Regions from separate parts of the Pseudomonas sp. NFX71 genome, predicted to be linked through region 1. Evidence: riboswitches for the same ligand, from Rfam matches in the RefSeq annotation. Region 1 holds a riboswitch; the other holds the start of a gene.
The links. A riboswitch is a leader RNA that binds a small molecule or an ion and turns the genes downstream of it on or off. The one in region 1 is predicted to bind cobalamin.
Positions count from the first base shown of each region.

Region 2: linked by a shared signal. The riboswitch ahead of ACM1ZW_RS22715 (CbtB domain-containing protein) and the one ahead of cobO (cob(I)yrinic acid a,c-diamide adenosyltransferase) in region 1 are both predicted to bind cobalamin.

Region 1 covers NZ_CP182230.1:3,785,867-3,789,262, reverse strand. Annotated here, with positions in the region: gene ACM1ZW_RS17545 (cobyrinate a,c-diamide synthase) at 1-1,180, opposite strand, end outside; gene cobO (cob(I)yrinic acid a,c-diamide adenosyltransferase) at 1,177-1,788, opposite strand; cobalamin riboswitch at 1,868-2,103, opposite strand; gene ACM1ZW_RS17535 (hypothetical protein) at 2,258-2,842, shown strand; gene ACM1ZW_RS17530 (PQQ-dependent sugar dehydrogenase) at 2,911-3,396, shown strand, end outside.
Region 2 covers NZ_CP182230.1:4,848,160-4,851,555, forward strand. Annotated here, with positions in the region: gene cobM (precorrin-4 C(11)-methyltransferase) at 1-433, opposite strand, end outside; gene ACM1ZW_RS22705 (cobalamin biosynthesis protein) at 517-930, opposite strand; gene ACM1ZW_RS22710 (CbtA family protein) at 927-1,631, opposite strand; gene ACM1ZW_RS22715 (CbtB domain-containing protein) at 1,643-1,846, opposite strand; cobalamin riboswitch at 1,966-2,194, opposite strand; cobalamin riboswitch at 2,322-2,535, shown strand; gene cobW (cobalamin biosynthesis protein CobW) at 2,637-3,396, shown strand, end outside.

The sequences.
Region 1 (3,396 bases):
GACTGAGGCCACGGGCAATCGGCTCAAGTTCGGTGCTGGTCAACGAATGATGATAGGTGTGGCCGCGCAGCGAACCTTCGGGCAATTCCACCGCCTGCAACGCCAGCGCCGCCAGCCGTTTCTGCATCACCGCATCACCGGCCAGCAACCCCACCAGTTTTGCGCGAGTACCTTCGACATCGGTCAGCGAATCGAGCAGATACAGCATGCCGCCACACTCGGCCAGCAACGGTTTGCCCGCCGCATGGTGAGCGCGAATGGCGCCAAGCATGGAGGTGTTCTGTGCCAGCGCGACATGGTGCAATTCCGGGTAACCGCCCGGCAGATAGAGACTGTCAGCCTCCGGCAATTGCGTGTCGCGGATCGGCGAGAAGAATGACAATTCGGCACCCATGGCTCGCAGCAAATCCAGGCTCGCGCCGTAGGTGAAAGCGAAGGCTTCATCACGGGCCACGGCAATCCGTACACCGGCCAGCAACGGTTCGGCGGCGATCACTTCTGGAGCGGCGAACTCCACAGGTGGCGGCAGCGCAACGTCACAGCTGTTGGCCAGTGATTCGGCCGCCGCATCGAGACGCAGGTCGAGATCGTTCAACTCGCTGGCCTGAACCAGACCGAGGTGCCGACTCGGCAATTCAATCCCGGTCTCCCGGGACAATGCGCCGTACCAGCGCAAGCCTTCAGTCAGGCTGCCTTCAAGCAACTGCGCATGGCGCAAGGTGCCCACCCGGTTGGCCAGCACGCCAGCGAACGGCAGGTCCGGCTGATACTTCGCCAACCCCAACGCCAGCGCACCAAAGGTCTGCGCCATCGCCGTCCCGTCGATCACCCCGAGCACCGGCACACCGAAATGCCGCGCCAGGTCAGCGCTGGACGGCGTGCCGTCAAACAGCCCCATGACGCCTTCGATCAGGATCAGATCGGCTTCATCGGCGGCTTCCCACAACAGTCGACGACTTTCCTGCTCGCCGACCATCCACATGTCCAGTTGGTAGACCGGCGCACCGCTGGCGCGCTCGAGAATCATCGGGTCGAGAAAGTCCGGACCGCATTTGAACACGCGCACCTTGCGCCCCTGATTGCGATGCAAACGGGCCAGCGCGGCGGTGACGGTGGTCTTGCCCTGACCGGAAGCCGGCGCGGCAATCAAGACCGCCGGGCAATGACGTGGTTGACTCACAATTCGACGCCTTTTTGCGCTTTGATGCCGGCCTGGAAGGCGTGCTTGATGACGCCCATTTCTGTAACGGTGTCGGCCAGTTCGATCATTTCCGGCTTGGCGCCGCGACCAGTGACCACCACGTGCTGCATCGGAGGCCGCGCCTGCAAGTCGCTGAGCACCTGATCGAGATCGAGGTAACCGTGCTTGAGGGCAATGTTCAGTTCATCCAGCACCACCAGGCCAATCGACGGATCCTGAAGCAGTTCACGGGACACTGCCCAGGCGGCTTCGGCGGCGGCGATGTCGCGTTGGCGGTCCTGGGTTTCCCAGGTAAAGCCCTCGCCCATCACATGAAAACGCACCTGCTCGGGAAAGCGCCGGAAAAACAGTTCTTCGCCCGTGCTGTTGCGGCCCTTGATGAACTGCACCACGCCGCATTGCATGCCATGGCCCAGGGAGCGGGCGAGCATGCCGAACGCCGAGCTGCTTTTGCCTTTGCCGTTGCCGGTCAGCACCAGCAGCAGGCCGCATTCATTCGGCGAGTTGGCGATGCGTTCATCGATCACGGCTTTTTTGCGCAGCATGCGCGCCAGATGGCGTTCGTCACGATCGGGAGTATCAGTCATGGGGAGCTCTCCGTTGAGGCTGGATAACGGCGGGCAGGCACAAGAATAGACGGCAAGAAGCCTGGCATCGCCCACCGTGATGCCGCTGGATGGATCAGGCCGGTCTCCGGGCTCATGAGCGGCACTCCGCCTGACTGCGCGCCTTCCCATGCCGATATCGACACAGTGGCAACAATGCTCAGTCTTCACTCATTTACCGTTGCGGGGGCAGCGCCGGGATCGTGATTGTTCATGAATGGAACGAATGCACTCACCGGCTTCCCTGTTTCACTCTGTCGACCAAGGCCACAGAGCACCTGAAACAAGCCGCGAAGGTTAGAGGGTTGGGGGTGGAGCGTCAATTAAAGCCGGGACGCCGTCGGGCGATTAACTGCCGTTGATCAATTAACTGACGCCAATCTTGTGCCACACTCTCAGCAGTGATATCAAAGCGCCACAACCTGACAACACAATAACAAGGGTGAGCCACATGCAAGGCATGATCATCAGCAATCCGAAGCTGGAATTCCTGCGCCCGGTGCTGGAGCGCTGGTTTGACTGTATCGACCGTTACAACGCCGTGCGCGGCGATAACGACACGCCTTACTGGTACGACGAAAAAGCCAACCTCGGCTTGCTCTCCGCCGCCGCATGGACCGCGGAAATGGTCACGCTGCAACAGACACCGACCCGCAAACAGAACGAGGAAGGCGAACGCAACGCCCGCGCCGACCTGTTCATCGCCACCAGCGAAGAACGCGCCTACCTTCAAGCCACGCAGCGTTGGCCACGGGTCAACAACCTGAACCTGACACAGGCGCTGGCCGATATCACCAGCGACGCCAGGCGAATCAGCTACGCCAGTGACCTGAAACTCGGTTGCCTGTTCGTTGCACCGCAAAAAGCCCAGCATGGCGCCACCCCGGAAGAACTCCAGGACATGGTCGACGATCTGCAAAAGGAACACTCCTGCGCCGTCGCCTGGTATTTCCCCTATGCCTACCGCAAGTTGCGTAATGAAACGGGCAACTATCATCCTGGCATCGCCGTGCTGTTCAAGGAAGCCCGCGGCTGACCGGTTGAACCATCGCGGGTGTGCGCTTCTCTATTGATCAGGTCACTGCATTTATAGGGAAGATCAGCATGCACAAGCCCCCGTTCGTTCTCGTCATCGCCCTGGCCGGAGGGCTCGCCGCCTGCGGTGAAACCTCCAGCCTGCAAGTCTCCGACGGCACCGGCCCGTCACCCAAATTGCCAGAACCGAACAAAACCCTGATCCCGACGGTGAACATCGCCCCGGCAATCGGCTGGCCGGACGGTGCGAAACCCACCACCGCAGCGGGCACCCAGGTGGCGGCGTTCGCCGAAGATCTCGATCATCCGCGCTGGCTGTACGTGCTGCCGAACGGTGACGTGCTCGTCGCCGAAACCAACGCGCCGCCCAAACCCGACGATGGCAAAGGCGTTAAAGGCTGGGTCATGAAGAAAGTCATGGGCCGCGCCGGTGCCGGTGTACCGAGCCCGAATCGCATTACGCTGTTACGGGACAAGGACCATGACGGCATCGCCGAAACCCGTACGGTGTTTCTGGAAAACCTCAATTCGCCCTTCGGCATGACCTTGGTTGGC
Region 2 (3,396 bases), 1.1 Mb from region 1:
CGGGCATCGCCGTCTTGTCGGCGTAGCGAGTCAGAATCACGCTCTGTGACACGTCCGGCAACGTTAGCTCCGCACCCAAAAGCGCTGCACAGGCCGCCGTGGCCGTGACACCAGGAATGATTTCAAACGGAATATCGAGCTCACGCAGGTAGCGAATCTGTTCGCCGATCGCGCCATAAAGGCTTGGGTCGCCAGAATGCACACGCGCCACATCCTGGCCATTGGCATGGGCAGTCTTGATCAGTTCGATGATCTGTTCCAGATGCAGTTCGGCGCTGTTGACCACCTGTTCGGCATTATGGCCTTCCAGTACGGCGGCAGGCACCAGGGAGCCGGCGTAGATGATCACCGGGCAACTGCGGATCAGCCTCTGGCCTTTGACGGTGATCAGTTCCGGGTCGCCGGGACCTGCGCCAATGAAGTAGACGGTCATCGTCGTTTCCTGTCAGAAAAAGGGCCTGGGCAAGGCTTCAGATGAAGATTGCTCATGATCGAAGGCGGGGATTATCGAGGATTTTACGCGGCGCACGCCAATGCCAGGGTGGCCTGGGCGTATTTCTGTCGCGAGATCAGCAGTTTTGCCGGTGCCTGAGCCAGTTGTTCAGCGAGGGCGAGGGCGGCGCTTTCGGCTACGCCATAGCAGCCAGTGCGCTCAAAAGCGATGTCCGAGCGGTGGCTGAGTTGTGGTTGATAACCGGCCAGTTGCTCACTGCTGAAATACATCAAGGGCAGCGCGAGTTGTGCGGCGAGCTCGATCAGGCCAGGTTCGTCGCGCTTCAGGTCGATGCTGGCCAGGGCCTTGATCTGGTGAAGTCCGATTTGATGCGCCTGTAACGCCTGATCGAGTAACGCCCGCAGCGTGCTGACAGGGCAGCCGCGCTGGCAGCCCAGGCCGACCACTAAAGTCGGCGCTGTGCTGGTCTGCGTCATGCGTGGTATTGGCCATCGCTTTTGCGGCGGAACAACCAGGCACTGATCAGGCCCAGGGCCAGCCAGAACGCCACGTTGGTCAGCTGCGAAGCGATTTTGAACTGGGCTTCCAGGGCTTCCGGCGCGAGCATCGAGTGCACTTCCGGTTGCGGGGCGCCAATGACGTGGGGAACGGCGAGAATCGCCACGCCCAGTACCTTCATCAGCCAGTGACGGCTGAACACGATCAGCGCGATGCCGACGGCGGTCGACGCTGCCGTGCCAATCCACCAGATTTGCCGTTGTGCCAGGTCCGCCGCGGCAGTGCCCGGCAGTTCCGGTGGCAGGCCGAGTGTCGGCGCCAGTACAAACGTCGCGTAACCGGCCAGGCCCCAGAGCAGGCCCTGGGAGGTTTTGGTCGGCGCACGCAAGGTGTAGAGGCCGGCGAGCATCAGGGCGAAACCTACGGCTACCACCAGGTTGCCGCCGGTCGTCGACAGCACGCGCTGCCAGCCGTCTTCCGGTTCCCAGGCTTCGGCATCGTGGGCGTGAGCGGCGGTGCCAGCGGCGTGCTCATGGACTTGAACAGCGGCCGGCTCGGATTGTTCGTAAGTCTCGGCCTGCAAAATCAGCGGTGCGACCCAGAAGCTTTGCAGCAGGGTCAGCAACAGGGCGGCCAGCAGCCCGGTGAAGCCTGCGGTTTGCGCGATACGCTTGATCATGTCGACAGGTCTCAATGGCACGGGAAGGCGGAGCTGTGACGGGTATCGTGCGCGGCATTGTGCACGGCTTCGATGTGCGAGAAACCGGCAAAATACACGAGGCACGCGCCAAGGATCGATGCGCATACGGCAGCGGTCAGGCGTTGGGTCAGGGTCGTGGTGGTGCTGGCGGTGCTCTTATCGGTGTTGCTGCCGGTGCTGCTGATGATCGACATGGCGCTTCCCTCTGGTCTGTCAGCGGGTGAATAGAGCGCATGGAAGACCCCTGCGAATCGGGCTCGCAGAGGTTCAAACAGCGCCCGCCCACCGCGGGTTTGTTATTCAGTGAACGTAATCGTCACTTTGTGTTGCGGGCCGGTCTCCGGGCTCGCGAGGGGCTTTGGCATCAGCCGAAACCTGCAAGCGTCACCTTCCCATGCCGAACTGCTGGCACAGTGGATCTGACGCTTCGCTCGCTTACCGTTGCGGGGGCAGCACCGGACTGACATGGCTTTGAGTAAAGCACATGATTCACCGGTTTCCCGTTTCACCCTGTGAAGGGCACCCGTAACAAGGCGTGTAGGAGAGCATGGGCGGGGGTTGGGCGTCAATTGGCAAGGGTTCTCAACTCGGGGGCAAGGGCAAGGAGTGTTACCTGTGGCGAGGGGATTGCAATCAACTGACGGACATTGACCCGCCCACGCACCATGCGTAGCCTTGCGCTTTCGAGGTTCTTCGGCGTTTGCCGAAGCTAAGAAGGGAACGCGGTCGATGCCGCGGCTGCCCCCGCAACTGTGAACGGTGATGTTCGCTGCCACGCCACTGCACGCTCCAGCCCTGGAGCCCGCGGGAAGGCGCAGCCAACGCCAGTCTAGCGACAGGCACACCGTCAGCCAGGAGACCTGCCTCGACACGAATTCTCACTACAACCGGGCGGGGTGATCCGGTGGCGAAATCTTCCGCGCGCCTGCCTGTGCAGCCGCGGTCGTCGTCCCGTATGCCCGCCACCTTGCCAAAGGGCATCCGATGAAAACACTGGCCAAACTCCCCGTCACCATCGTTACCGGCTTCCTCGGCTCGGGCAAAACCACTTTGCTGCGGCACATGCTCGACAACGCTCAGGGCCGCCGCATCGCGGTGATCGTCAACGAGTTCGGCGAACTGGGCATCGACGGCGAAATCCTCAAGCAATGCTCGATCGGTTGCACCGAAGAAGAAGCCAACGGCCGGGTCTATGAGCTGGCCAACGGCTGCCTGTGCTGCACCGTCCAGGAAGAATTCTTCCCGGTGATGCGCGAACTGGTCGCCCGTCGCGGCGACCTCGACCACATCCTGATCGAAACCTCCGGCCTGGCCCTGCCAAAGCCTTTGGTGCAAGCCTTCCAGTGGCCGGAAATCCGCAGCGCCTGCACGGTTGACGCGGTGATCACCGTCGTCGACAGCCCGGCCGTTGCCGCCGGCACGTTCGCGGCCTTCCCGGACCAGGTCGACGCCCAGCGTAAACTCGACCCGAACCTGGACCACGAATCGCCCCTGCACGAGTTGTTCGCCGACCAACTGGCCAGCGCCGACCTGGTGATTCTCAACAAGGCCGACCTGATCAGCCCCGAAGACCTGGCCCGCGTGCGCCTTGAAGTCGCCGAAGAACTGCCGCCCGCGGTGAAAGTCATCGAAGCCAGCAGCGGTCGCCTGCCACTGGACGTGCTGATCGGCCTCGGCGCCGGTTCCGAAGAGCACATCGACGGCCGTCACAGCCATCATGATCACCACCATGAAGGCGAAGATG